2 regions of the Sorangium sp. So ce327 genome follow, and region 2 is predicted to be linked to the other one. Evidence: predicted binding sites of a transcription regulator. Region 2 holds the regulator's gene; the other holds the start of a gene.
The links. Region 2 encodes HrcA, which represses chaperone genes, less so after heat shock. Its sites were predicted from a motif close to GNTAGCACTCNCCNNNGGNGAGTGCTANC; they were not measured.

Region 1 (14,282 bases), 4.1 Mb from region 2:
CCCTGGATCCCGAGAACGCTGCCGTTCCTGATGACGAGCCGCGTCCTCCCCTCGGCGAACACGCCCACGTTCCCGGAGACGACCTCGCCCCGGCAAGGCCTCGCGCCCGGGTCGGGGGCGACGACGGGCGCCGGAGGGTCGATCTGCCGCAGCGTCCTGCCGCACAGGTCGAGGGTGACGTCGTCGCTCGCGATCGTGATGGCCCGCGCGCCCGCGTCCTGCGCCACCCAGTCGACGTCTTCCACGAGGGTATACACGCCGGGCGCCGTGATGACGAAGGGGACGCGGCGCTCCGGGTCCGGTCCGCCGTTGATGTCCTGCGCCGTGATGGGCGTCGCGGGGAGGCGCGCGCTGGCGCCGGGGAGCTCGCTCATGGTCCTCGGGCGGGAGTCTACGCCGTTCGGCCCGCTCCGCGCCGCGCCGGCGAGCGCGCGTCTCACTGGATCGGCACCGCGCGCAGCGACTCGGCGAGCTTCGCGTAGAGCGAGCTCCGCGGGTCGTCGCGCCGGTAGATGAGCCGGAAATGATCGCGCGCGAGGGGCGCGGACGGCAGGAGCCGCTTCAGCTTGCCGCCGCGGAGCTCGGCGGCGACCATGTGGCGCGGCAGCACGGCGACGCCCTCGCCGGCGAGCACCAGCGCCTTGATGGCGGCGCCGAGCCCCACCCAGCGGTGCCGCGCGAACGCGAAACAGCCGGCGCCGCCCGCCTGATCCGCGAGGTATCGGAACAGCGGCATGGTCGGGTCGATGTCGAGCAGGCAGTGCCGCGACGCGTGCTCCGGGCGGGCGAACGCCTCGCGCCGGAGCAGCTTGGGGGAGGCCACGAACGCGTAGCGCTCCTCGTGCAGCGTCTCCGCCGCCAGGCTCGTGGCGGTCCAGCGCGCGCTGGTGACGACGCAATCGACGCTGCGGTCGTAGAGGCGCTTCAGCAGGTCGTCGGAGGCGCCGAAGTAGAGGTGGAGCGTCAGCTCGGGGCGCCGCCGCGTCAGGGCGCCGAGCTGGGGGACGATCCACGACATCCCGAGCTCGAACCGCGTGCCGAGCGTCAGCTCGACCGGCGCGGGCGCGGGGCCCATCGCGCTGCGGAGGCAGTCCTCGGCGAGCGCCAGGCACTGGCGGGCGCGCGGCAGCAAGGCGAGCCCGCGCGGCGTCAGCTGCACCCGGCGCGTGGTGCGCTCGAACAGCGGAGCGCCGACCTGCTCCTCGATCTGCCGGATGCGCTGGCCGAACGCGGCGGGGCTGAGCGCGACGGCGCGCGCCGCGGTCCGGAAGTTCAGCGTCCGCGCCGCCGCCTCGAAGCAGGCGAGGTTCTCCAAGGAAGGGAGCAGCATCGCGGGATCGTATCGTTTTGCGCAACAATCCCGGCCATGAAATACGGGATCTCGCCGGCCGCGGCGCGCGGTCCACCTCGCGCTGCGGCCGGCGCGCGTGATCCGGAGGGCTCGCGTCGTCCGGACCCCGGGGCGCTACCGGGGATCCTCGACGGGCGCGGTCTCGAGCGGGACGGTGCCGCCGTTCGCGATCCACTTGAAACCGTCGACGAGCGCGGTCGAGTCGACCCTTTCGTCGCCGGCGTCGAAGATCATGAACCGCAGCTTGAGCTCCTCGCCGCCGGTCACCGGGGCCCGCGTGCGCAGCCAGCCGGTCGCGCCGGCGTCGTCCCAGAGCCCGAAGCCGGTGCCCTCGAGCTCGTCCGTCCCGAGCGGGCACTCCTCGCAGACATCGAAGAAGCTGAGTTTGACGCTGACGGGGTTGCCAAGGCTATCGAACGAGAGGTTGCCGTCGAGCGACCCTGGCGGGGCCGGCGTCGCCAGGGCGACGAACTGGTCGTTGAAGCAGTGTTCTTCTCCGACGAACTCGGGGTGTTCGAAGGTGTAGAACTTGAACGCGAACTCGTAGCCTGTCGCGTTCGTCGGCGCGCGGATGACGAGCTCGAGGGCGATGTCGTCGTGGATGTTCGCCGAGGGAGCGCACTCGGGGGGGCCTTGCGGGAAGCCGGGCGGCGCGTCGCCCGGCCCGTAGTTCTCGCAGCTATCCGCGTTGCACGCGCCCGGCCACCCCGCGATCCGGGCGCGACCCGAGGACAGGACGAGCAGGCGGGTCCCGCCCTGCGGGCGCACGTTCGGCCCGAAGGAATCGAGCACGCCCACCGCGGGCGAGGGCTCCGCGGGCGAGCCGTCCCCGCGCACGTACTGCGCGCTCAGCACGCCCCACTTCCTGTCGCCGGGCGACGCCTTGGCGCAGAGGTCGATCGCGTGGGCCCCGTGGATGGCGTCGAAATCGGCAGGAGCGATGTTCCTGTCGCAGGCCGACGGCGCGTTGTCGATCACGCCGTCGCAGTCCTCGTCGGCCGGCTCGGGCACCGCGCCGCTCGGGTCGGGCTCCGTGATCACGACCTCGACGGCGCCTGGGTTGACGTTCGTGTCGCCGTCGTTGCAGTCGCCGTCCTCGATGGTGAACCCGTCGCCGTCCTCGTCGGGCGACGGGCCCTCCTCCGCCGGCGCGCCGCCGCCGAAATCAGCCCAGGAGCCCGTCGACTCCACGCGTCCGCCGGCGCCTGCTTCCGCCGTCGTGGCGCTGGCGCTGGTCGCGCCCCCGCCGCCGCCCTCGCCAGGCGCCTGCTGGTCGCGCGCCGTCGCGGAGCACGCGCCCGAGGCCCAGAGCGCCGCCCCGACGCTCGCGCAGAGACCCAAGTAGACGAAGCGCCCGCCTCTCATGGTGCATCCACCTCGATGGTTGGTCCCGACCGCCGGAGCGCCGCGTCCCCGGCGACCCACGGCAACATGCGAGCACATCACGGCCTGGGCTCGCTGTCTTCTGTTCGCTGCCTCGGCGGCGCGGGGTCGTCGGGCGGCGCGCCTCGCTCCCGTTCCCCTCGCTCCCCTCGCTTCAGGAGCCGCGAGGCCCACAGCGAGAGCGCGAGCAACCCGACGGCCAGCGCGCCCCCGATCGGCGCGCGGTGCCGCTCGGTGAACGGAAGCTCGCGCGCGACCGGGGCGGCGCCGAGCTCCGGGTTCGCCGCTGCGGCGCCGAGCCTCGCGGCGGGGGGGCGCTCGCGCACGGTGGGGTCGAGCAGGTCGGCCAGATCGTAGCTCGGGCGCTTGCCGAGCGCGTCGCCGACGTAGAGCCGGTGCGGCCCCGGCCGCGCGGCGCGGAACACGATCTCGCGCGCCCGCACCTCGCCTTGCGCGCCCGAGAGGGAGAGCGGCGCCGAGTCGCCGTCGTGGATCGTGAGCCGGAGGAAGCGCTTCCGGGTCGGGCTCAGCGGGATCCGCGTCGACGCGAGCGAGGGCCCTGACTCGCCGCGCGGACGGATACGATGGATCAGGCCGCTCCCCACGGCGGGCCAGACCGCGCGGTACGTGGTCGAGGCGACGTCGACGCGGCGGCTGAACTCCGGCGTGGCGACGTCGAGGAGGACGGCCTCCAGCGGCGCGCCGTCGGCGCCGGCGTCGAGCGTGACGAGCGTCGTCTTCGCCTCGCTGTCCCGCTGCGTCTCGACGATCGCGAGCGGCAGCAGCGCGGGGGACTCGGTGGGGGCCTGCGGCTCGCACGAGACGGCGCCGCCCGTGATCCGGACGTCCGCCGCCGCGCCGCGCGCCGGGGCGCCCTCGGGGACAAGGCGGATCCGGACCAGGGCGGCGCGCGAGAGGGGATAGCGGACCGACAGGTGCTCGACCGTCTCCGAGCCCTGGGGGACGCGGTACACGTAGGCGCCGCGCGCGACCTCGCTGAGCGCCCTCGGATCCGCGCCGGTCTCGACCCGCGCCTCGCGGAGGAAGCTGCCGCCGGTGACGCTGAGCTCGACGCGGCAGTGGCGCGTGCCGGGCGCGTCGAGCGCCCAGGTCGCGTGCGCCACGCCGGCGGCGTCGACCCCCGGATCGAGCATCGTGGCCGCGATCCGCCCGGGGGCGTGCGCGGCGCCCGGCTCGCGGATCACGTAGGGCACCTCGGCGCCGTCGGGGCCTGCGATGCGGACGTCGGCGAGCACCTCTTCCGCGCGGCTCTCGCGGTAGAGGTCGAGATCGACGTCGACGCGGTGGTCGCCGGCGGCGTCCACGCCCTCGATGGGCCGGACGAGCGCGTGCCTCTCGGTCGGGAGCGCCGCGCCGGTCTGGGCCTCGGCGGGCCGCGCGAGGCTCATCGCCGCGAGCAGCGCGAGCGGCCCGGCCGCGCCCCGCGATCCGGCGCGCAGTAGAGTCACGAGGCGCCGGCCGAACCGCGCGTAGAGGAACCCTCCGCCGACGAGCAGCGCCCCGACGCCCGTGAAGAGGGCGATCTGGTAGATGCGCTCGACGTGCCAGACGTCCCAGGCAACGAGCTTCGCGATGGTGACGGCGAACAGGGAGAGCCCGGCGTAGCGATGGAAGGCGTCGCGCGCCGCGAACCCCGCGGTGAGCAGCGCGATCGCCGCGAGGGCGAGCACGAGCGTGGTCGCCATCGCGAGGCTGCCTTGCTGGCCCTCGAGGGCGGCGCGGTGCTGCACGGTGAGCTCCGCGAACTCGGCGGCGTCGAGCGGGGCAGGGGGGGCGGCGGGGAGCGCGGCGATCGCGCTCCGCACCTCGAGGACGACGGTCGTGATGAGCAGGGCATACCCTGCGCCCAGCGCCGCGACCGCGGCGCCGCGCAGCTCTGCGCGCGCGGCGTCCGGGGGGCGGGCGGCGTCTACGTCGCGCGCGAGCGCAGCGCGCGACAGCAGCCGCCCCGCGGCGAGCAGGGCGGCGCTCACGCCCGCGAACGCATAGGTCCTCGCGTTGAGCAGGACGGGAATCGCCATCGTCCCATCGCGGCCGTGCGTGGCGAACCAGGTCGTCACGAGCGCCTCGGCCTCGGCCCGATCCACGACGAGCGCCCGCGCGAGGGCGGCGGCGAAGAGCAGCAGGGTGACGGCGAGCCAGGCGCGCTCGCCGGTGCGCGCCGCGATCGCGGCCGCCACGGCCGCGAGGATGCTCCAGACCACGGTGACCGTCGCGCCGCCGAGCCCGAACGCGACGGCCGCGGCGAATAGGGCGAGCGCCTGTCCGAGGAGCAGGGCGATGCGATCGGCGGGGGGCGCGGCGCCCGCGCGGGTCACGCCGGCGCGGAGGAGCGCGGCGCCGAGCGCCAGGTCCAGGGCGCCGGCGCCCGCGGTGAGCAGCGCGCGGAGCGTCGGCGTGTCCTCCGGCGTGGCGCCGAGCGCGGCCGCGACGAACCCGAGCGTCGCCACGCACGCGGCGAGCGCGTCGGACCACGAGAGCGCCGGCGCGCCGGGCTCGCGCGGGCGCCGCGCCGAGGCGCCCGCGGCGCCGAGGAACACCAGCATGACGAGCGCCGATGCGCCGAGGAAGCTTGCATCGACGGCGTCGACGGCGTCGACGGCACCGGCGGCCGCCGATGCGCCCGCGTCCGCCGGCGTGATCGCGAAATGCGCGGCCGCCGCGAGCGCGCCTGCCGAGACGATCGCCGCGGCGAGGAGCAGGGCGGGGAGCGCGGCGCGCGCGGCCGTCCACGCCGCGAGGGCGGCCGCGCCCGCGAGCGCGAGCGCGAAGAGCGCCGCATCGGCCTCGATCAACAGCATGCCCGCGGTGCAGGCGAAGAGCGCCGCGCCGGCGGAGCACGCGATGGCGGTCTTCCGATCGAGCTGGCGCGCGAGCCCGGCGCCGCGGAGCCACCCCGCGAGGTAGACGAGCGTCCAGGCCGCGACGAGCGCGACGAGCGTCGTCCGGTGCGCGGCGGGCGCGTCCGCGAACGTCGCCGCGAAGGCGAGGAAGGCGGCGCCCATCGGCGCCAGCAGCCAGGCGCTCTCCACCGGCGCGCGCAGGGCGACCAGCGCCGCGAGCGCGAGCGCGATGGCGGCGGCTGTGAGCGCGCGCGGCGCGTCGAAGAGCAGCGCGGTCGCGCCCGCGTGGGCGAGCACGAGCGCGGCGATGCTTGTCGCCGTGGCGTCCGCGCGCGCCGCGACGCGGAGGACGCCGGTCGCCGCCGCGCCGGTCGGCGCGGCGCTTCGATCGGGGCTCGAGGCGGGCGCGCGGCGCAGCCACAGCGCGCGCAGGATGCCCTGCGCCGCGGCGAGCGCGACGAACGCGAGGGGCGCCGCGCGCGCGGCGAGCGGGAAGTAGGGCCCCGGGAGCGCCTGCGCGGGCGAGTCGAGCCAGGGCGCCGCGTCCGGGTCTCCGCCGGCCGGGGCGGCGCTGGCGTCGAAGTACGTGGCGTACCAGCCCCAGAACAGCGCCGTATGGCCTGCGATCGCGAGCCACGGCGCGACGCGGAAGCCGAGCCTCGCTGCGACGGCGTGGGCGACGCTCGTCATGAGCAGGAGGTAGCCGAACAGGACGAGCGGCCGGTCCTGCCCCGTCGACAGCACGACGGGGTTGAGGAAGCCGGCGACGAGGCTGAGGACCAGGATGGCCTCGCCGCGGTGGCGGAGGGCGAGGCCGGCGCCGAGCAGGAGGAGCACCGTGTCCGCCGCGAATGCCGCGGGGATCGGGACGAGCTCGTACAGCGCGGCGCTCGCCCACACCGACGCGATCAGGACCGAGAGGCCGAGGCCGATGAGCGTGTGGACGAAGCGACGCTGCGCGCGCCCGCGGAGCACCTCGGCGATGGCGAGGAGCGCGGCGCCGATCGCGGCGCCGACAGCGACGCGCCCGAACGGCCCGATCCAGGCGTTGTCCGAGGCATATTTGAAGAAGAAGAGCGCGCCGAGCAAGAAGGTGGTCGCGCCTGCGCGGGTGAGCCAGGTGAGGCCGAGCCGCTCCTCGATGGAGGGTCGCTCCGGGGCCTCGCGGTGCGCGGCCGAGCCGGCGCCGGACGCGCTTGCGTCGAGCGTCGCCGCGGGGCGAAGCGCGCGAGGCATCGGAGGAGCAGCGGGACCCGGGAACGCGACCGCGGGGGGCGCCGCGGCCTCCGCGGCGGCGACCGCCGTGGACGCGACCGCCCGGGGCGCGGGGGCGGTCGGATGCGCGATCTCGGGAGGCGCGCCGGCGGTCGCCGCGTCGAGCAAGGGCGGCGCGCCGGCGGTCGCCATGTCGAGCGCGGGGGTCGCGCCGGCGGTCGCCGCGTCGAGCAAGGGCGGTGCACCTGCGCCCTCGGCGTCGAGCGCGGGTTGCGCCGCCGCTGGGGGCGGGAGCGCGCCCTGGGCAATCCGCTCTCGCTCCAGGCCGTGTGTGCTTCGAGGGCTCTCCGCCGCTGCGGTGAGCGCTGCGCGGCCGCGCTGTCCGGAGAGCTCGGCCACCCGGTGCTCCAGCGCGTGGATCCGCAGCAGCAGGTCCTCATTGCGCCGGTTGGCCCGGACGGCGAACACGAAGGCGACGAGCGGGGCAACCAGGAGATAGGCGACGAGCGCGAGCCCGAAGAAGACGACGATTCCTGCCCCCATGCATGCTTCGTAGCATGGGGTGCGCATCGCAGGCGCCGCCCGTCCGCGCGATGATGCCTGTGCTGTTCACGCTGCTCGCGCTGACGGCCCCATCGGAAGGCGAGGACCTTTCGGCGCGCGCTGGGATTCGGGTAAGGTGCATCCGCATGAGGAACACACGCCTGCCTGATCGCCGCGCGTCGGGCGCCTGCTATCTTCCCCGTGTTCCCGGACGGCGGCGTTGCTCGGGGGGGGAGCGCGGCCATTCGGGAACAGTTCTTCTGTCCTCTCGACCTTCTGCGCCGGAGACATCGCGATGGTGAAGCACCCGACCGTCTCTGCGTGGCAGCGGGATCACGAGGAAGGCGGTTATACGGCGGAGTTGCACGGCTGGACCTTGCGGGTCCGCTGGATACCCGAGCGTCCGGGTGAGGTCCGCGGCTTCGTGTGGGAGGCCGTCGATCCCTCGGGGAACAAGGTCACCTCGCGCGAGATCCACGAGGAGATCGAGGTGGCGATGGCGTACGCCGAGGAGCGCGCGGCGCCCGATCCGAAGAAGCACGAGGGCAAGACCGTCGATTGAGCCGCGCGCCGCGCGGCGGCGCCGGGCTCAGCCCGCCTTGTCTGCGGGCGCCGCCTTGCGGCTCCGCCTGGCGCCGTAGTTCCGGATCACGATCTCCCCCACGCGGCCTCTGGCGTCGCTCTTCGCGTTGATGCTCCGGAGCGCCGCGACGCGGTCGATCTTGAACCGCTTGTAGAGCGGCGGGATCTCCGGAACATCGGAGTTCGAGAGCATCACCTGGACGCCTCGCGCGTCGAGCTCGGCGAAGAGGGCGGCGAGGCGCTCCTGGTCGCGGAAGCCGAAGCCGCCCGCGCTGTAGGACGTGAAGTTCGCGGTCGACGAGACCGGCGAGTACGGCGGGTCCAGGTACACGAAGTCGCCTTCCTGGGCGTGGTCGAGCACGCGCTCGAAGTCGCGGACCTCGATCTCGACGCCCTGCAGCGCCGCCGAGCAGGCCCGCAGCTGGGGCGGGTTGCAGATGGCCGGCTTGACGTAGCGGCCGAAAGGCACGTTGAAGCGGCCGGCGCTGTTCACCCGGTAGAGCCCGTTGAACCCCGTCTTGTTCAGGAAGATGGTCCGCGCGGCGCGCTCGGGCAGCGAGAGCGAGGCGGGATCGACGTCGCGAACCTTGTAGTAGTGCGCCTCCTCGTAGGCGTGGCTGCCCAGCGCGGCGATCACCTCGTCGACCCGATCGCGCACCGCCCGGTAGCAGTCGATGAGCTCGGCGTTGACGTCCGTCAGCGCCGCGCGCTTCGGCTGCAGGCAGAAGAAGAGCGCGGCCCCCCCCATGAAGGGCTCGAAGTAGCGCCCGTAGGACGCGGGGAGGAGCGGCTGGAACTGGCGGAGCAGCTGGCCCTTGCCGCCCGCCCATTTGAGGAACGGGCGTGGCGTCACGGGCGCGTCGTCGTCGGGGTCGGTGACAAGGGCGGTGGTCATCGCGCAATACTGGACGCCAACCTACCAGGGCGCGCGATCGTCCTCAACCGCCGAAGGCCGCCGCGAGCGAGCGCGCTCGTCCGACGCGTCCGACGCGCCTCGCCGGTCCGCCCCCGACGCGCGGGTGCCCGGGGCCATGGGTCTCTCCAGGCTAGGTCTTTCTATGTCCATGCCGCGGCCCCGTCGGGCGGCGATGTGTCCTGAGATCGACAGTGGATGTTGGCCTGATTCGTTAGTGATTCCGATTGCTTGTAAGCATGCATGAGCGTGCGTGTCCCCGCTGGAGCGCTGCCCGGATCATGGCATGTCGCCGCTTGCGCGATCGCCGAGCAGGGATAAGTTGAAGTCTCGACACGCGGGCTGAACAGCCGCTGGTGGAGCGGCGCTCTCCCGCATTCGCGCACCGCCGCGTCAGGCCATCTCGCCGGTGGACCTGCGCGGCGCGGCAGGGGCTCGCTCGGGCGCTGGGCGCGGGCGTCCCGCGCCGGGTGGCGGCTCCTCGAGGGGCCGCCATTCGTGGCAGCCGCCGTTGCTTCTCGACAGGAGGGATGCCGCCATGATGCTTGCCTTCGACCTCGATCGCGACGACGCCCCGCAGCAGCGCGGCCCCGGTCCTGCGGACGGACCGGGTTGTTTCGGTGAAGCCGCGGACTACCGTGCTCAGCGGATCCTGTACGCCGCCCGCGACTGGATCGGCGAGCAGGACGGCATCACCACCGACGGCCGCTCGCTGATCCTGCTGCACGCCCAGCGGACGCCGCCGGAGCGGCGCGAGGCGCTCGTGCGCTGCTTCGAGCGCGTGATCCTGCACGCCCCCCGGCCGGAGCTCGCCGCGCTCTCGGCGTCGCTGCGCCAGGCGGGGCTCTCCGTGGACGAGGACCTCTCGGTGATGGGCGCCCCGGCCGGTGAGGTGCGCGCCGCCGTGCAGGGGCTCAGCCGGTTTCGCTCATTCCCGCCGGGCCTGCGCCTGTCCAGGGTGTCGCCGGACGACGACGATGCGTCGATCCGCGCGATCCAGGAGCTTCAGGCCGAGAGCGGCCACGCGCCGCTCCCGGGGTGGTACCTGCGCGGCGGCGAGGGGCGCTCCTTGACGCTCGCGCTGCGCGACGGCGCGGGGGCGCTGATCGGCTGCGCCACCCTGTGCGTCATGACGCGGCCACAGCCCGCCGAGATCGGCGGGCGCGAGGCGCTCGCCCAGCTCGGGCTGCTGGGCGCCCCGCCGCTCTGGATCTCCGACGTGGGCGAGGCGCCCTCGTGGACGGCCATGCCGATCTGCACCTCGCTGCGCGAGGACCACCGCGGGCGGGGGCTCGGGGCCCCCCTGCAGGCGGCGGCGCTCCGGGAAGGGCACGATCGCTTCGGGATCCGGTGGTTCTACGCGCTCGTCAGGGCCGGCGACGAGATCGCCAAGCGCATGAACGCGCGTTGCGGGCTCGCCCCGCACCGCGCCGAGGGGTTCCTCGTCGCGTCGGCGGTGCCCCCCGAGAAGCCCCGGCGGCCGGCGGACGGGCGCCGCGGCTCAGGCTGACAGCACGGGCGCGAGGAGAGAGCGCCGCCGTCCTAGCCGAGGAGCCACGGGGCCGGCGCCTCGCCCGCGAGGCGCCTGCGGATCGTGTCGAGCGCGCGCTCGAAGTAGCCGTCGCGCGCGACGACGAACTCATCGAGCCGCACGTCGCGCGGCTCGACCTTCACGGCGCCCGCGGCGTCCGGCGGCCGCCGCACGAGGCCGCTCGCGCGGGGCACCTGGCCTCGGACGAGGCGCAGCGCCGCGCCGAGCGGGAGCGACAGCAGCGCGGTCACCTCGCGCGGATCGGGACGCAGCTCCTCGAGCGCGCGGCGGGTCGTCGCGAGCAGCACGTCCTGCAGCTCGCGATCGACGATGCCCGGCGCGTGATCGTCCTGGCTGCGGCGCGTGCCGAGCCGGACAACGTCGCGCGGCGAGAGCGGCAGGCCGATCTCCTCCTCCGCCTCGCGCAGCGCCCCCGCGAGATCCTCTCCGGCGCGGTAGTGCCCCGACACGGCGACCTCGAGCGCGCCGGGCCAGGTGTCCTTGTCGGGGCTGCGCTGCTGGAAGAGCACCCAGGGCTCCGCGGCGCTCCGGCCGCCGTCCGGCTCCAGGCCATCGGGCCCCCGCTCGAGGAGCACCCACACGTGAACGCTCCGGTGCCAGTCGCCGTCGCGGTGAACGAGCCTGCGCGCCTTGCGCATGCCGAGCGGCCGGCCGCCGTCATCGAGGAGGTCGAAGAGCTCCTCTTCGTCTTGCGCCGCCATGCGCCACAGGGTAGCGCAACGTGAACGGAGCAAGACGTCTTCGCTGATCTGCGTGCTCGCTCGTTCGATGACGCTGTGCTTCTTGCCGTGCCCGACGCACGACATCAGACGGAAGCAGCAGGAAACGAGGCGAGAGGTGTGAAGTGGCGATCCCAGCGGGAATCGAACCCGCGTTACCGGCGTGAGAGGCCGATGTCCTAACCGCTAGACGATGGGACCTTGTTCTGTGGAGAAGACCGACAGCAGAGCTGAGCGGCCTGGCTGGGGGACAAGGATTCGAACCTTGATAGCAAGAGCCAGAATCTTGCGTCCTGCCGTTAGACGATCCCCCAAGGGGTCAGCGCCGTGTTCATCAGCGCCACGGGCCGCGGAATCTACTCGGGCTGCCTGGATTGTCAAGCGATCAAAATCGGACCCGCCGAAGAAAAATGCTCACCGCCAAAAATCGCCCAGTTCTCGCGTGTTTCGAGCGACTCGGGCATCGAGCGAGCCCTTCCCCCTGCTCGGCTCCTCGCTCAACCCGCTCCGCCCTCGTTGTATGCCGTCCGTTGTCGTCGCGCTGATGCCATCGCGCTCTCGCCATAATCCGTCCGTACTGTCTTCGCACTCTCGGAGGGCTCGTCCCTGGGGAGGCTCCACGATGTCGCGACCGCGCTCTCGCCGTCGCCCGTCGCTTCTCCAGCCATCTCGGCTTCGCCGCCCTGGACTTTCGGCCCCGGAAAAGTCGCGGCTCCCTGCTGCGTGCCCTTGACGCGCCGGGTGACTGATTTACTTTCGGCCGCGGTTTAGCCACCGGCCTAGGAGAGTGCCAAGACACTGCGATGTCGGGCACTTAGCTCTCGTCGCGCGGGCGGATCGCCCCAGCGGGGGGGCGAACGGGACCTCCGGCGAGCCGATGGTCAGTCAACAAGCCGAGGACGAGGGAGCCAGCATGAAAATCAGGCCGCTGCAGGATCGGATTGTCGTCAAGCGCGTCGAGAGCGAGACGAAGACCAAGGGGGGCATCATCATCCCCGACGCCGCGAAGGAGAAGCCGATCGAGGGGCGCGTCGTCGCGGTGGGCAACGGCAAGGTCCTGAAGGACGGCAAGGTTCGCCCGCTCGATGTGAAGGTCGGGGACAAGGTGCTGTTCGGCAAGTACAGCGGCACCGAGGTGAAGCTCGACGGCGAGGAGCACGTGCTCATCCGCGAGGACGACGTGCTCGCCGTGACCGAGTCCGCCTCGTGAACCAGGTCTGAGGCAACCGAACGCAAGCGTTAGTACACGCGGCCGCGCGGCCGCGAGGGGATTGAGAGATGGCTGCGAAGCAGATCGTTTTTAGCCGCGGCGCCCGCGCCGCGATCCTCAAGGGCGTGAACACGCTCGCCGATGCGGTCAAGGTGACCCTCGGGCCGAAGGGGCGGAACGTCGTCATCGAGAAGAGCTGGGGCTCCCCGGTCGTGACGAAGGACGGCGTCACGGTCGCCAAGGAGGTCGAGCTCGCCGGCAAGCTCGAGAACATGGGCGCCCAGATGGTGCGCGAGGTCGCCTCGAAGACGAGCGACAAGGCCGGCGACGGCACGACGACGGCGACGGTGCTGGCGCAGGCGATCTTCGGCGAGGGCCTCAAGCTCGTCGAGGCCGGCCACAACCCGATGGATCTGAAGCGCGGCATCGACGCGGCGGTCGCGAAGGTCATCGAGGCGGTGCAGAAGGCCGCCAAGCCGACCAAGGACAAGGACCAGATCGCCCAGGTCGCCACGGTCAGCGCCAACGGCGACAAGGAGATCGGCCAGATCCTCGCCGACGCCATGGAGAAGGTCGGCAAGGAGGGCGTGATCACGGTCGAGGAGAACAAGCGCATGACGACGGAGCTCGAGACCGTCGACGGCATGCAGTTCGACCGCGGCTACCTCTCGCCCTACTTCGTGACCGACCCCGAGAAGATGACCGCGGTGCTCACGAACCCGCTCATCCTCGTGCACGAGAAGAAGATCTCGGCCATGGCCGACCTCCTGCCGCTGCTCGAGCAGGTGGTGAAGCAGGGGCGCGAGCTGCTCATCCTCTCCGAGGACATCGAGGGTGAGGCGCTCGCCACGCTCGTCGTGAACAAGCTGCGCGGCACGATCAAGGTCGCCGCCGTGAAGGCGCCCGGCTTCGGCGATCGCCGCAAGGACATGCTGAAGGACATCGCGATCCTCACGGGCGCGACGCCGTTCATGGAGGACCTCGGCCAGAAGCTCGAGAGCGCCACGGTGCGCGACCTCGGGACGGCCAAGCGGGTCGAGATCGACAAGGACAACACCGTCATCGTCGACGGCCAGGGCGACAAGACCGCCATCAAGGGCCGCATCGAGGCGATCCGCAAGCAGATCGCGGACACGGCGAGCGACTACGATCGCGAGAAGCTCCAGGAGCGGCTCGCGAAGCTCGCCGGCGGCGTCGCGGTGGTGAAGGTCGGCGCGGCGACCGAGGTCGAGATGAAGGAGAAGAAGGCGCGCGTCGAGGACGCGCTCCACGCGACCCGCGCGGCCGTCGAGGAAGGCATCGTGGTCGGCGGCGGCGTGGCGCTCTTCCGGGCGGCCGCCTCGCTGGAGTCGCTCAAGTTCAACGACGAGCGCGACGTCGGCGTGCGGCTCGTGCGCCGCGCCGTGGAGGCGCCGCTCCGCCAGATCGCCCAGAACGCGGGGGTCGACGGGACGGTGGTCGCGGAGAAGGTCCGGACGGGCGCGCCGACGTTCGGCTACAACGCCGCGACCGACTCGTACGAGGACCTGCTCGCCGGCGGCGTCATCGATCCCGCCAAGGTCGTGCGGCACGCGCTCTCCAACGCGGCCAGCGTCGCCGCGCTGATGCTCACGACCGAGGCCCTCGTCGCCGAGAAGCCCAAGAAGGAGAAGGCCGCGGGCGGCGGGGCTCCCGGCGGCATGGGCGGCATGGGGGGTATGGGCGGCATGGGGGGTATGGGCGGCATGGGCGGCATGGGCGACTTCGACATGGGTTGATCGCCTGTCCGCGCCGCTCTCGGGCTGCCGCCGCCTCCGCGCGGCGGCCCGCCGGGCGCGCTGCCCCGACGAAGCGGGCCGAGGGGCCCTCCAAAGCATGCTGGCTTGGGGGGCCTCTCGCGTTTTGTGTTTTGTGAGCGCCAGCGCTCTTGCCCGGGTTTTTGACCCGCGGTCACGTGGGGCGCTAGACTCC
Region 2 (14,282 bases):
CGCGCTCATGCTCGAGCAGCGGATCTCGATCGCCGCGGCCGAGAGCCGCGTCGCCGAGCTCGAGGCGCTGGGGCGCACGGTGGTCCTCGTCGCTGTCGGCGCTCGCCTCGTCGGCATCATCGGTCTGCAGGACGGGCTGCGCCCCGGGGCGCGGGCCGCCATCCAGCACCTGCTCGACGCGCAGATCGAGCCCGTGCTGATGTCGGGCGACGCGCGCGAGACGTGCGAGGCGATCGGCCGCTCGCTCGACATCGATCACATCCGCCCCGAGGTCCTCCCCGCGGATCGCGGCACGGAGGTGCGTCGCCTGATCGACGCGGGCACGAGCGTCGCCGTCCTCGGCCACGCGGGCGTCGACGACGCCGCGCTCGGCGCCGCGGACGTCTCCGTGGCGCTCGGCGCCGCCGGCTCGGCGCCCGCCGATTTCTCCACGGTCCTCGCGTCGGACGACGTCCGCGACGCCGCGCTCTCCCTCGCGCTCGCGCACCGCACGCGCCTCGAGGCGCGCGTCGGGCTCGCGCTCAGCGTCGCCCCGGCGCTCGTCGGCGCCGCGGTCATCGCCGCGTTCGTGCTCCCGCCGGCCTACGCGCCCATCGCCTCGCTGCTCGGCGGCGTCATGGCCGTCGTCCACGCCCGCGCGCTCGACGCGAAGAGCTGAGCGCCGGGCGCGGTCGCCGGCGCGGGGCTCCTCGCCGCGCCGGGGCGGGCTACGAGACGTCGGGCGTGGTGTCCTTGGCGTCGCGGCAGTCCGCGCAGACGCCGTACATCTCGTGCTTGTGCCAGGTCACGTCGAAGCCGTACTTCGCGGCGATCTCTTCCTGGAGCGCCTCGATCCGCGGCTCCTCGAACTCGATGATCTTCCCGCAGTTGACGCAGATCAGGTGGTCGTGGTGCGCGCTGGCGTCGTCCGCCAGCTCGTAGCGACTAAGGCCGTCCCCGAACCGTCGCTCGGAGGCCACGCCGCACTCCGCGAGCAGCTTGAGCGTGCGGTACACCGTCGCGTACCCGATGCCTCGGTCGTGCGCGCGCACCTCCGCGAGCAGGTCCTCGATGGTCATGTGCGGGGCGCCGGAGAAGAACGTGTCGACGATCAGCCGGCGCTGCGCCGTCGATCTCAGCCCCTTCTTCGCCATGTACGCCTGGAGGCGAGCGCGGAGCCGGTCGAGGGCAATTTCGTCCACGTGGCTGGCGCTGCTCCCCTCTCTCTCCATGACGGCCATGGCAAGTTTATCCCGTTCGCGGCGAACCGCGTCAAGGCCGGTGACCGCGCCCACGTGGCGCGGCCTCGCCGATGCTGCCCGCGCCCCGCTCGTCGGCGCTACTCGCCGACCTGCGCCATGTAGCTGATCTGAGCCGCCGAACCTCCGAGGGGGCTGAGCAGCGTGATGGGAGGCGCGACCAGGCCGGCCGCCGCCGTGTTGTCGATGACGACGTAGTAGAGGCCCGGGCGCAGCGCGTAGCGGCGGGTCTCGATGATCCCGGGCTGGAGAGGGCCGCCTGCCTGCACCGGGCCTGGCGGGGGGCCGAGCGGCTTGCCGGTCTGGTACGCCTCGCGCCACGCGTCGCCGGTGGGCTTGTCGACGATCATGAGGTCCACGGGCGCGCCCTGCGCGCTGACCTTGAGGTAGAGCGCCTGGTCCGAGTCGGCGACCTCGAACGGCCCGAGGTAGTCGCGCTGGTTCGCGTACACCTCGACGGTCTCGTTCGCGAACGTGTACCGCTCCTCGTCCTCCGCCTCGAACGGGTGGTGCGGTCGCTGGGGCGGCATGAGGATCCCCAGCGTGAAGTCCTTCCCGGTCTCCTCGTTGTAGAGGACGGTGAACCCTCGGGTCAGCTCGCCAGCGACGATCTGGTTGCCGAGCAGGTTGGCGAGCCCTCCGAACGGCGGGACGTTGGCCATCACGTCGATGACCGGGTTCTCGACGTAGCCCAGCTGGAAGCTGGGGCCTTGCACGATCCGGTTCAGCCGTCCCCACACGTAGACGTTATCGTCCGCGAGCTGGAAGTCGGGTCGGTACTCGACGGACGTCGTGAGCGAGAAGCCCACCCGCTTGGCCGGCTGCATGTAGCCGTAGCCGGTGCCGGCGATGTGGACGGTGATCGTCTGGGCCGCGTCGTTGACGTCGTACGAGCACTGCATCGGGAAGAACCGCCCCATGGACGCCGATCTGTCCTGCAGGCGCAGCGAGACCCCGCTCTTCAGCATCTCGGGGCAGATCTTGCTGGCGCCGAAGTTCGAGAACAGGAACCAGCGGAGGGCGGGGCTCGCGTTCACGGGACCGCTGACGCAGGGGCAGCCGACGAACGTGAACGACAGCGCGACGGCGGCGAGCGCCAGCGCGGCGGACGCGCGGGAGAGCGGGGGTCTTCGTGCGGGCACGCGGGCTAACATAGCGGGTCGACCTCGAAGGGAGAGCGGGTTTGCGCGCGGGAGGACGGAGGACGGCCCCTCCCGGATCAGCGCACGAGATGCCATTGGACGCCGGGGGTCACCTCGAGATGCAGGTGATTTTTGTGCGCCCGGTCGTAGTTGGGCGTGAGGATCGACGTGAAGATGTGCTGGTCCACGGCCTCGCACACGATGGATCGCAGCTCTCGCGCCGCCGCGTCCGCTGGAGGGCCGCTGCCCGCCCCCTTGCCGGCCCCGCGGGGCCGCCCGGTCGGGCGGGCGCTCTCGCCGCAGACCGGCGCGCCGCGCCTGCCGACGAAGTCGCGCTCCACCTCGAGCCAGTCCTCCGCGAACCCGCCGCCGACGCGCTCCTTGACGAACCTGTAGGGGTCGATCGCGAGCCCGCCGGGGTGCCTCGTGGCGAGCCTGCCCTCGGGCCACATCCTGGCCGGAGGCCGCCAGGCCGAGAACATCAGCACCTCGTCGATGTCGTGCGCGCGGAGGATCCGGCTGAAGTCCGAGAGCGCCAGCGCGAGGCGGCAGTCGAAGACGTCGTGCGGGTTTCCCGCGCGTTGATGGGCCGGCAGCGCCGTCCGGTAGAGGACCCCGCCGACCCCATGCATCAGCCGCACCGGAGCGAGCACGCCCGGCGCGCGCTGCACCGGCTGGAACGCGATCTTCCGCTGCGTGAGCGCCGCACGGCATTGCTCCGCGCTCATCGCCGCGTAGCGCGCCGACGGGTGCTTCGCCCAGTCCTGATGGTACCTGACCTTCGGCTTGCCCTGCGCGCTCGGCGCGACGGCGAGGGGGCCGAGCGCGAGGGCGAGCGCGCAGGCAGCGGCGGCATGGCGTGCGGGCGGCATCGTTGCGGTACATCCCTCGTGCGAAGCAAGGCAGGCCGACCCTCTCGGGGGGGGGGGCAAGTGACCACGACCACGACCACGACCACGTGGCCGAGTGGCGGCCGGCCGCGCCGCCATCCGGTGGAGCGGGGCCCTCGTGCGCGGGGTGGCCAGTGGCTACTGCCCGATCCTACCGCGACATTTGACCGGGCCGCGCGATCCCCTCAAAATGGGTCGCATGCGCGTCCGTGGGTCAAGCGCCCGCACGCGCAGCTTGACGTACGGGAGCGAAGGTCCGGCCCGCATGGCTTCCCGGTCCGGGCGGTCCCTGGTCCAGGTAGCCACCGCGGCGCGCTTGTGCGCTGCATGCAACTGACATGGGTGATCTTTCCAACCGAGCTCGAAAGATCCTTTTCGCCGCGGTCACCGAGTTCATCGCAACGGGCGACCCAGTTGGCAGCAGGACGCTCGCCCGGAAGTACGGGCTGGATCTCTCGGCTGCCTCGATCCGCAACGTGCTCGCCGACCTCGAGGAGGCGGGGTACCTCCACCAGCCGCACACCTCTGCCGGGCGGATCCCGACCGATCGCGCGCTCCGGCTGTTCATCGACGCGCTCGTCGAGCTCCGGTCGCTGTCCCCCGAGCAGCAGGCCGAGCTGAGCGCGAGGTTCACCGAGATCTACGCGGGGGCGAACGATCCGCTCCGCGAGACCGGGCGCTACCTCTCGGAGCTGTCCGGCGCCGCGGCGGTCGTCGCGGCGCCGCGGGCGGAGCTCCGCGCCCTCGCCCAGCTGCGCTTCATCCCGACCAAGCCCGGGCAGCTGCTCGCGGTGCTCGTCTTCGCCGACGGCTCGGTCGCGAACCGCTTCATCTCGGCCGACGAGGCGATCAACGAGGGCGAGCTCACCCGGATCCACAACCTGCTCACCGACGTCATCGAGGGGCGCACCCTGGGCGAGATCCGGGACCTGTTCGCCCGCCGCCTCGCGGACGAGCGCCTCCAGATCGACGCGCTGAGGCGCCGCGCCTTCGAGCTCGGCAGCAAGGCGACGGCCGACGTGACCCGGCGGAGCGAGGTCGTCATCGAGGGGCAGAACCGCCTGATCGATCTGCCTGAGTACGCCGACGTCGACCGGCTCAAGAAGCTGATGAAGGCGCTCGAGGAGCGCGAGGAGCTCGTCGATCTGCTCGACCGGACGCTCGCCGCCGGCGCGGGTGAGGTCACCGTGTTCGTCGGCAGCGAGGCGGGCGACCTTGGCGGAGGCCAGCTCAGCCTCGTCGCTGCGCCGTACATGGAGAACGGCCGCGTCGCCGGGACCGTGGGCGTGCTCGGCCCGACGCGGATGGACTACGCGAAGGTCATGCCGCTGGTCGACGCCACGGCCGCGGCGATGACCGAGGTCCGCGGCAAGGTCAAGTAGCGCCCCTCCGCTGCGGCGCGCGGAGCCGCTCGAGCACGTCGTCGAAGTCCGGGGGCGGCGGCGCCTGGAAGCGCATCGGCCGATCGTCGGCCGGGTGGTTGAAGCCGAGCTCGGCCGCGTGGAGCATCAACCGCGCGGCCGGGATCTTCGTCCCGCGGTAGTCCCGCACGTAGACCGTCTCGCCGACGAGCGGGTGCCCGGCCTCCGCGAGGTGGATGCGGATCTGGTGCGTGCGTCCCGTCTCGAGCCGGCACGCGACGAGCGTCACGCCCCCGGCGCCGGCTCCCTCCTGCGGCCCTCGGAGCACCTCGATCGGCTCCACGTGCGTCACCGCGAGCTGCCCCTCGCGCCGCCCGTCGCGCGCCGAGCCGCGCAGCCCGTCGCCCCGATCCTCGACGAGGTAGCTGCGGTAGGTGCCGCGCGGGACGGCGCCGTGCGCGAGCGCCAGGTACTGCCGGTGCATCGCGCGGACGCGGAGCTGCTGCGCGAGGTGCTTCTTCGCGGCGAGCGTCCGCGCGAAGACCAGCAGCCCGCTCGTCCCCTTGTCGAGGCGCTGCACCACGCCGAGCGGCGCGCGCCCGCGCAGGCGGTCGCGCCTGGCCAGCACCTCGCGCACCAGCGCGTCGAGGGTCGCGGCCTGCTCCGCGGGATCCTCGTCGCCGAACGGGATGGTGCTCACCCCGGCGGGCTTGTTCACCACGACGACGCTCGCGTCCGCGTAGACCACGAGCTCGCCCTCGAGCTTGCGCCGCCGCACGGTCTCGGGCCTCGGCGCGTGCAGGCGGACCTCGATCAGCTCCCCGCCGAGCACCCGCCGACGGGCGCTCGTCGCCACCGCGCTCCCGACAAGCACCTTGCCGGTCTCGATCAACCGGCGCGCGTCGGACCACGAGACCTCGGCCAGCGCACGGACGGCCCCGTCCAGCGGACGCCGATCCAGCTCGGCGGGCACCGTCCAGCGGCCATCCTGCGGAGGTCTTACCTGGGCGGCCGGGTGGACCCCGGTCGTTTTGGCGGTTTTGTCTTCGTGGCTCGGCGGAGTGGCGGGTCGGAGCGGACGCATGTAGAGCTCAGCGGGGCGCCTCGGCTCCGCCCACCAGCGTGGGACCGGGCTCTACCGGCGCGGAAAAACGCGCCTCCGCGGGGCCCGCGGGGGCGAAATACACCGCGAATGTTGACACATCGCGCGACGGGGGCCGAAGATATCCAGAGCCGTCGCCGCTTTCTCGCCATCTGAGAGGAGACCCGTTCGTGGCCAGCACCCTTCTCGCCGTAGACGACAGCGTGACCATGCGCAAAGTGCTCGAAATCACCTTTGCGGGTCAGGATTTCCGCGTCGTGACGGCGAGCAGCGCCGACGCTGCGCTGCAGAAGCTCAAGAGCGATAAACCCGACCTGGTGATCGCCGACGTCACGCTCGAGCCGAAGAACGGCTACGAGCTGTGCAAGGCGATCAAGCAGGCCTCACCGGCGACGCCCGTCCTGATCCTGTCGTCCAAGCAGAACCCGTTCGACCCCGCGAAGGGATCGGGCGCGCAAGCGGACGATCACATGGACAAGCCGTTCGACACCCAGCAGATGATCGACAAGGTCAAGAAGCTGCTGGCGTCGCGCGGCGAAGCGAAGCCCGCCGCCGCGGCGGCCCCTGCTGCCGCGGCGCCTGCGCCCGCGCGCTCTCCTGCGGCGCAGCCCGCCGCAGCCGCCGCTCAGCCCGCGGCCGCCGCGCAGCAGGCGGCAGCGAGCCCGCTCCAGCGCGCGAAGACCCTCATCTACACGCCCAACGCGCCGGCCACGAGCGCTGTGCCGGCCCAGGCCTCCGTCAAGACGGCGCCGGGCGGCTCGGCGAACGTGCCGGTCACGACGACGATGGCCTTCTCGCCGACGCCGGTGTCCGGCGTGCCGAAGACCGCGACGGGGCCTGCCGCCGTCGCTGCGACCGCCTCCGCGCAGGTCAACGGCCAGATGGCGAGCAAGCTCGAGGGCCTCGGCCTCACCTCCGAGCAGGTGGAGGCCGTGATGGCGCTGTCCCGCGACGTCGTGGAGCGCGTCGTGTGGGAGGTCGTGCCGGTGCTCGCCGAGACGATCATCAAGGAAGAGATCGCGCGCCTGACGAAGTAGGCGCCCACCGCGGCCGCTGCCTGGCCGTGGCTGCTTTGTCCGGCGACCTGGAGTTGCTACGCCAGGGCCGCGCCTCGTTCCGCGGTTGGCGCAGCCCATGAACGACACACACGACAAACGCAGCGGTGCGCCCGCGGACACCCGCGACGGGACGGCCGCGGGCGATCTGGAGAGCCCGAGCGCTCCTGAGCCCTGCGCGCCTTCCGCTGGCGACGGGTCGGCAGAGAGCCACGGCAGGGTCGGGATGGCCGGTGTCGCGGCCGACGCCGAGGAGGCTCGCCTCGTGCCGCAGGGCAACCCGCTCCGCTGGCGTGGCGCTGCCGTGTCCGCCGCGGGCGCCCTCCTCACGTTCGTCGTGATGGCGCTCGCGCCTCAGCTGCGCTGGGGTGTCCCGATCGGCGCGCTCGGCGTCGCCATCGCGGCGGCCGGTCTGCTCGATCTGCTCGGCACGTTCGACGATCCCCCCGAGCGCGTCGCCACGCGCGTCGGGATCCACGACCTCCTCGGCCCGCTCGCGTTGCTTGGTGGTGGGCTCGTCGCGCTCTTCGTCCTGATCACGCTGAGCGTCGCGGGCTTCTTCTCGCCGAGCCCCCCCTCGTCGGACGGCGCGCCGACGCTGCTCTCGCTGGCGGTGCCCGCCATCGCCGTCCCCGCCGCGTTTCTCACGGCGGTCATCGGCGCGTTCCGGTTCGGCGAGCGCCTCGGCCCCTGCCGCGTCGACGAGGCGGGAGCTCCGCGCCCCCTCGGCCGGCGGCACGGCTTCTGGCTCGTCGCCGTCGTGACGCTGCTCTACCTGCCCATGCTCGGGAGCCACTCGCTCACCGATCCCTGGGAGACGCACTACGGCGAGGTCGCGCGCGAGATCCTGGCCAGGAACGACTGGATCTCGCTCTGGTGGGCGCAGGACGGCTGGTTCTGGTCGAAGCCGGTGCTCGACTTCTGGATGCAGGCGCTCGCGATGGCCGCGTTCGGCGTCCGCTACCGCTCGGGCGAGATGCTCTCGGCGGCCGCCGAGGGGCGCACCCCGTGGCCCGAGTGGGCCGTCAGGCTCCCCGTCTTCGCGCTGACGCTCATCGCCGTTTATCTCCTCTACAAGGCCGTCTCGCGGATCTTCAGCCGCCGCGCGGGGCTGCTCGCGGGGCTCGTCCTCGCCACGATGCCGCAGTGGTTCCTGGTCTCCCACCAGACCATGACCGACATGCCGTTCGTCGCGACGATGGCCGCGGCGATGGCGCTCCTCCTGCTCGGCATCCACACCGACGACGCGGAGGAGGCGCGCGTCTACGAGGTGGATCTCGGCCCGCTCAAGGTGGGCCTCTCCGCCTATCACCTCGTGCTGGGGGCGATCCTCGCCTGCGCGCTGCCGCAGATCCTCTACCTGCTCTCGCGTCACGTCGAGATCGGCCTTTCGCCCTTCGGCCTCCACTTCCGCGGCGACGTCTTCAGCTCGGGCTCACCGGGCAACTGCGGTCTGCCCGGCAACGAGGCCTGCCGGTCGGTGTTGCCCGTGCTCCCCGGCCTTCAGCCTGCGCTCCAGGCGCTCGTCTGGATGCAGACGCTCGCGATCGTCCTGTACGCCAGCTGGGGCGAGCGGCGCGTCCAGCGGCTCCTCTTCCTCGCGGCGTGGTTCTTCGCTGCCCTGTCCACGATGGCCAAGGGGCCGGCCGGCTTCGGGCTCCCGGTGCTCTGCGCGCTCGGCTACGTCGTCGTCTCCCGCCGGTACCGCGACGTGCTCAAGATGGAGATCCCCGTCGGGCTGCTCGTGCTCGCGTGCGTCGCGTTGCCCTGGTTCGTCGCGATGTACGCGCGGCACGGCCAGCCGTTCACCGACAGGCTCCTGTTCCACGACATGTTCAAGCGCGCCTTCACCCACGTCCACGACACGAACGAGGGCGACGACGTGAGCTTCCGCTATTACGTGTGGCAGCTCGGCTACGCGATGTTCCCGTGGACCGGGCTCGTGCCCGCGTCGCTCGTGTGGTGGCTCAGGCGGCGCGACGGGGCGGCGCCGGGGGAGCGCGGCTCGGCCGACGTCCGCCAGGGCGACGCCTCGGTGTTCCTGGCGATGTGGTTCCTCTTCGGCTTCGCGCTGTTCTCGCTGATGCTGACGAAGTTCCATCACTACATCCTGCCGGCCGTCCCGCCGGCGGCGATGCTCACGGGGATCCTGCTCGACGACATGCTGCGCCTCGACGGCCGCGCGGGAGGGCTCGCGCGCCGCTCGATCGGCGCCTCCTCGCCGGTGCAGTCGGCGCGCTCCGCCGCGGTGGTCAGCTACGAGCGCGCGATGCTCGGCGCCGTCGCGCTCGGCGCTGCGCTCCTCGTGTTCCTCGTCGGGCGCGATCTCGCGATGGTGCGCGAGGGACAGCCGAGCCAGGCCAGGCTGCTGCACCTGTTCACGTACAATTACAAGCGCCCCTGGCCGCAGTCGCTCGACTTCTCCGCGGCCCTGTGGGCCTTCACCGCCGCCGCGGCTGCCCTGTGCTTGCTGCTGATGGTCGCGCGCTGGCGCCGCCACGTCGTCTACGCGCTCCTCTCGCTCGCCGTCGTGTTCACGGCGTGGGGCATCGACGTGTACTTCGTGCGGACGTCGCCTCACTGGGGGCAACGCGAGACGTTGCTCGCCTACGTGCGCGCGAATCAGCAGATCCCGGGGCCGCTCGTCGCTTACCAGCTGAACTGGAAGGGCGAGAACTTCTATGCCGGCAACCGGCTGGCGGCCTTCGTGTCGAGCGGCAAGAAGTTCCAGGATTACATCAATGAGCAGAAGAAGAAGGGGGTGAAGACCTTCTACTTCGTCACCGAGCACGGACGCACGGGCTCCTTGTCGAACGAGCTCGGCAGCCCTCGCATCTTCGAGAAGCTCACTTCCCTCGAGCTCAACAACAAGTTCCTCGTGGTGCGAGCGACGTTCGAGTGAGCGGAGCGGCGCCGGAGGGCGCTCATCTCACAAGCGCTGTCCGGCTGTGACGCTGTACGCCTGCTCCGGCTTTGGGAAAGCCGCTGTCGATGTTCGACGGTCATGCTGAATCAGGAGTGTCCTTGCATCTCTGTCGCCGTGGCGGCGCAGCAGCGCAAGGGGACTCCTGCCAGGACGTCCTAAGTACCTGAATCCACTTGAAGAAGTCGCAGGCACGCGCCCTGCTTTCCCCTGGAATCGAGCGTCGCGGCGGAGACCTTTCCCCCCCAGGTCCGCTGCGACGCTCTCTTTATTTCCGCAGCTGCGCCGGCCGCACATCGTGCGACCAGCTCATTCGCTCCCGGCGCCCCCAGGGGTCGCTTGCATTGCAGTGAAATGTCGATCCAGCGCGTCCAGGAGACCTGCTGTGGTGCTGACCTCCGCGGTCACGCCGATCCGGAGCCCCCGCTTCTCGGCGGTCGCGGTCGTGATCGGCCCGATGCTCGCGAGGAGCACGCGCTCGAGGCGCGCTGCGGCGCCCTCGCCGAGGAGATCGCAGAGGCTGTCGACGGTGCTGCTCGAGGTGAGCAGCACGACGTCGATCGCGCCCGCCGAGAGCGCCCCGAGCAGCTCTTCGCGGCGGCCGGCCGACGCAGGGCGGGTCTCGTAGACAGGCACGACATCGACCTCGCAACCGGCGGCGCGGAGGCGCTCGGGGAGCACCTCGCGGGCGACCAGCGCGCGGGCGAGGAGCACGCGGATTCGAGGGGACGCCGCCCGGCGTCCGGCCAGCACCGGGTCGGCCAGGATGGCCTCCGCGAGCTCCTCGCCGCGGAACTCCCGCGGGACGATGTCGGCGCGGACGCCGCGCGCGGCGAGCGCGGCGGCGGTCCCGACGCCGATCGCGGCGAGGCGCGCGGGGCCGAAGGCGCGCGCGTCCAGGCCGAGCCGCTCCATCTCCTTGAAGAAGCAGGCCACCCCGTTCTCGCTCGTGAAGACGACGGCGTGGTAGCCGGAGAGGCCGCGGACAGCCTCGGTGACGCGCGCGGGGTCGGGGGGCGGGTGGATCTCGATGGTCGGGAGCTCCACCGCCTCGCCGCCGCGGAGGCGCACGAGCCTCGACGTCGAGCGCGCCTGGTGGCGCGGCCGGGTCACGAGCACGCGCTTGCCGAAGAGCGGCTTCCGATCGAACCAGCGGAGCGTGTCGCGCAGGCCGGTGACGGCGCCGACGACGATGACCGCTGGGCTCTCGATCCCTGCCTCCTTCACGCGGCGAGGCAGGTCGTCGAGGCGGCTGGAGACGACGCGCTGATCGGCCCGCGTCCCCCACTGGATCGCCGCCGCCGGCGTCGCGGGATCGCGGCGCCCCGGCCCCATCAGCCCCGCGACCACCGCGTCGAGGGCCTGCATGCCCATCAGGACGCAGATGGTCCCGCGGACGGAGGCGAGCTCGCTCCAGTCGAAGGATCTGCCAGCCCGGGTGACGCCGCTGACGATCATCACGCTGGAGGCGATGTGCCGGTGCGTCAGCGAGATGCCGGCGTAGGCCGTCGCGCCGAGCGGAGAGCAGACACCCGGTACGACCTCGAACGGCACCCCGGCCCGCGCGAGCGCCTCCGCCTCCTCCGAGCCACGCCCGAAGAGGAACGGATCGCCGCCCTTCAAGCGAACGACGCTGCGGCCCGCGAGGCCGAGCGCGACGAGCTCCGCGTCGATCTCCGCCTGCTTCGCGTCCTTCACCACCCGATCGCCGCCGCGCTTGCCGACCGAGCGCACGTCGGCGCCTTCCCGCACGCGGTCGAGCAGCGCGGGGTGGACGAGCTCGTCGTGTAGCACGACGTCTGCCGTGGTGAGGAGCTCTGCGCCGCGCAGCGTGAGGAGCCCCGGATCCCCCGGGCCGGCGCCGACCAGGTACACGACGCCTGGCCTCGCCGCGCCCGGCGCTCCGTCGTTCATTGCCCCCGCAGCCGCCGCGCCGGGGCCCTCCTCGGAAGGATCGTTACGCCTCGGAAACACAGTCAAACTCCCGTCATTCTCTCGTTCATGCATGACAGACGTTGATTGTCATAGCGATTCTGCAGTGATGTTGACCCGGTGCGTTATGCGATTAGAATCGCTCCGGTCGATTCAACGTCCGGCGGTTTCTGGAGTCCATTCGATGAGATCTGTGAAACTGGTCGAGGAGCTGCTGAGCTCGGAGCGCGGCTTTCCGGACCGATGGTACGTCACCAATGGGGAGCGCTCGGTCGGGCCGGTCAAGCTCGACCAGCTCGCGCGGGGCATCGAGAGCGGAGTGGTCCCCCTCGATAGCTTCGTCCGCAATGAGGCATGGACCGTGTGGTGCCCGCTGTCCGACATTGCAACGGTCACGGTCGCCGCCACGGCGACGCCTGCGGAGCAGCCGGAAGAGGGCTCGGCAGCGGATGACGACGACGACACGCTTCCGCTGTCGTCCCAGCAGGCGCCCCAGCCGATGACGCCGCGCCCCGGCCCGGCGGCGCGCTCGGCCGCGCGCTCTGGAGCGGCCCACCGCTGAGCGATGGCTGCGCGCGCGGGCCGCGCCCGGCGCGGGCTCCGCGCGCGGCGGGGCGAGCGCGGCCGCAAAACGGGAGGTGGAGGGCCGTTCTCATGTTGGCGGTTTCGGGCGAACACTGCGAACACTGCGAACACTAACCGATTCGCAGCGCCCAGGCGATCCACGGATCGCGCGCTCCTCTGGACCGGAGCGGCTCACGCGGGCGCAGGGCTGCTATGCTCCGCCGCCGTGTTCCCCACGAAGAGACCGCGCCGGCTCCGTCGCTCGCCCGCCCTCCGCGCCCTGGTGCGCGAGACAACCCTCCATCCGGGAGATTTCATCCTCCCCCTCTTCTTCAACGAGGCGCTCGACGCGCCTCGGCCGGTCGGGACGATGCCGGGGGTCTCGCAGCTGCCCGTGAGCGCCGCGGCAGCGCAGGCGCGGCTCTGCAAGGAGCTCGGCATCGGCGGGACGATCCTGTTCGGGCTCCCGCGCATCAAGGATGCGTCGGGCACGAGCGCTTACGACCCGGACGGGCCCGTGCCGCGCGCCGTGAAGGCGATGAAGGAGGCCGTGCCGGAGCTGCTCGTGATCACCGACGTGTGCGTGGACGAGTACACCGATCACGGCCACTGCGGCCTGCTCCGGCAGGACGCGTCCGGGGCGGTGGACGTCGACAACGACGCGACGCTGGAGGTGCTCGCGCGGGCGGCCGTGGTCCACGCCAAGGCGGGGGCCGACGTGGTCGCGCCGAGCGACATGATGGACGGCCGGGTCGCCGCGATCCGGCGCGCCCTCGACGCCGAGTCGCTGACGGGGACGGCGATCCTCTCCTACGCCGTGAAGTACGCGTCCGGCTTTTACGGGCCGTTCCGCGAGGCGGCCGACTGCGCGCCCAAGTTCGGCGACCGGGCGGGTTACCAGATGGACCCCGGGAACGCCCGCGAAGGCCTGCGCGAGGCGGCGCTCGACGAGGAAGAGGGGGCCGACATGCTCATGGTCAAGCCCGCGCTCGCGTACCTCGACGTCATCGCGCGCGTGCGCGAGGTGACGACGCTCCCGCTCGGCGCGTACAACGTCAGCGGCGAGTACGCGATGATCAAGGCGGCCGCGGAGCGCGGAATGATCGACGAGAAGCGCGCCGTGCTCGAGCTGCTGACGTCGATCCGGCGCGCCGGGGCGGACTTCATCCTCACCTACCACGCGCTCGACGCCGCGCGCTGGCTCGGCTGAGCGATGCGGAGCCAGGGCGCAGGCGGGAGCGCCGCGCAGCGCTTGAGGTGGGCCGCCGCTTGGGCGGTGGGCGCGTCGGCGGCGTTCGCGGCGGGGTGCTCGCCGAACAGGTGCGACCGGTCCGAGGAAGCGAACCCGCCGATCGAGTTCGTCGAGGCCACGCCGGAGGGGGGTATCTACGAGACCTCGGCGCCGGACGGGGAGCTCCTCTACTTCCCGGGCGGCATGCGGTACGCGCTCAAGCATCACCTCGGCGCGCGCCCGCGGTGGTGGCAGGTGTACCTGTCGTTCGAGCGCGACGGCACGAAGAGCGGCGGGACGCTGGCGCAGGCGGCCGGCAACCAGGCCGAGGTGCCCTGCGTGGACGACCAGCACCTGATCGTCGTCAACGGCAGCTGCTCCGAGTACTGGCTGCGGGTGGTCGCCGGGGGCGCGATCGGCGCCGATGACGGCGCGACCGGCGCCGCAGGAGGCGGGGCCGACGGCGACGGCGATGGGATGGGAGCCGCCGGGGGCACCGTCGTCGGCAGGTGCTTCGGCGACGGCGCCGATCCCGGCGGTGGGAGCGCGGCGCCCTAGGGCCCGCGCTCCTAGGCGTGCGCCGCTGCCTGCCGGGCGAACTGTAGCCGGTAGAGCTTGCTGTAGACGCCGCCCGCGGCGAGCAGGTCCTCGTGCGTGCCCTGCTCGACGACGCAGCCCTTGTGGAAGACGACGATGCGATCGACGGCGCGGATCGTCGAGAGGCGGTGCGCGATGATCAGCGCGGTGCGCCCCTCCATGGCTCCCTCGAGGGCGCGCTGGAGGCGCGCCTCGGTGTCGCTGTCGACGTTGGCCGTGGCCTCGTCCAGGATGAGGAGCGGCGGGT

Region 1: the regulator HrcA is predicted to act here: its motif matches at 11,889-11,917, upstream of groES (co-chaperone GroES).

Annotation. Positions count from the first base shown of each region.
Region 1 is NZ_CP150330.1:4,133,065-4,147,346, forward strand. Features, by position in the region: gene WME95_RS15550 (right-handed parallel beta-helix repeat-containing protein) at 1-374, opposite strand, end outside; gene WME95_RS15555 (LysR family transcriptional regulator) at 437-1,330, opposite strand; gene WME95_RS15560 (hypothetical protein) at 1,466-2,716, opposite strand; gene WME95_RS15565 (DUF2339 domain-containing protein) at 2,794-7,356, opposite strand; gene WME95_RS15570 (hypothetical protein) at 7,652-7,918, shown strand; gene WME95_RS15575 (DNA adenine methylase) at 7,946-8,833, opposite strand; gene WME95_RS15580 (hypothetical protein) at 9,390-10,361, shown strand; gene WME95_RS15585 (NUDIX hydrolase) at 10,394-11,104, opposite strand; tRNA gene WME95_RS15590 (tRNA-Glu) at 11,249-11,323, opposite strand; tRNA gene WME95_RS15595 (tRNA-Gln) at 11,363-11,436, opposite strand; gene groES (co-chaperone GroES) at 12,036-12,332, shown strand; gene groL (chaperonin GroEL) at 12,401-14,089, shown strand.
Region 2 is NZ_CP150330.1:11,474-25,755, forward strand. Features, by position in the region: gene WME95_RS00030 (HAD family hydrolase) at 1-658, shown strand, start outside; gene WME95_RS00035 (Fur family transcriptional regulator) at 708-1,220, opposite strand; gene WME95_RS00040 (hypothetical protein) at 1,319-2,380, opposite strand; gene WME95_RS00045 (hypothetical protein) at 2,458-3,252, opposite strand; gene hrcA (heat-inducible transcriptional repressor HrcA) at 3,609-4,652, shown strand; gene WME95_RS00055 (RluA family pseudouridine synthase) at 4,645-5,604, opposite strand; gene WME95_RS00060 (response regulator transcription factor) at 5,904-6,770, shown strand; gene WME95_RS00065 (ArnT family glycosyltransferase) at 6,868-9,690, shown strand; gene cobA (uroporphyrinogen-III C-methyltransferase) at 10,021-11,625, opposite strand; gene WME95_RS00075 (DUF4339 domain-containing protein) at 11,828-12,205, shown strand; gene hemB (porphobilinogen synthase) at 12,434-13,417, shown strand; gene WME95_RS00085 (hypothetical protein) at 13,484-13,996, shown strand; gene WME95_RS00090 (ABC transporter ATP-binding protein) at 14,008-14,282, opposite strand, start outside.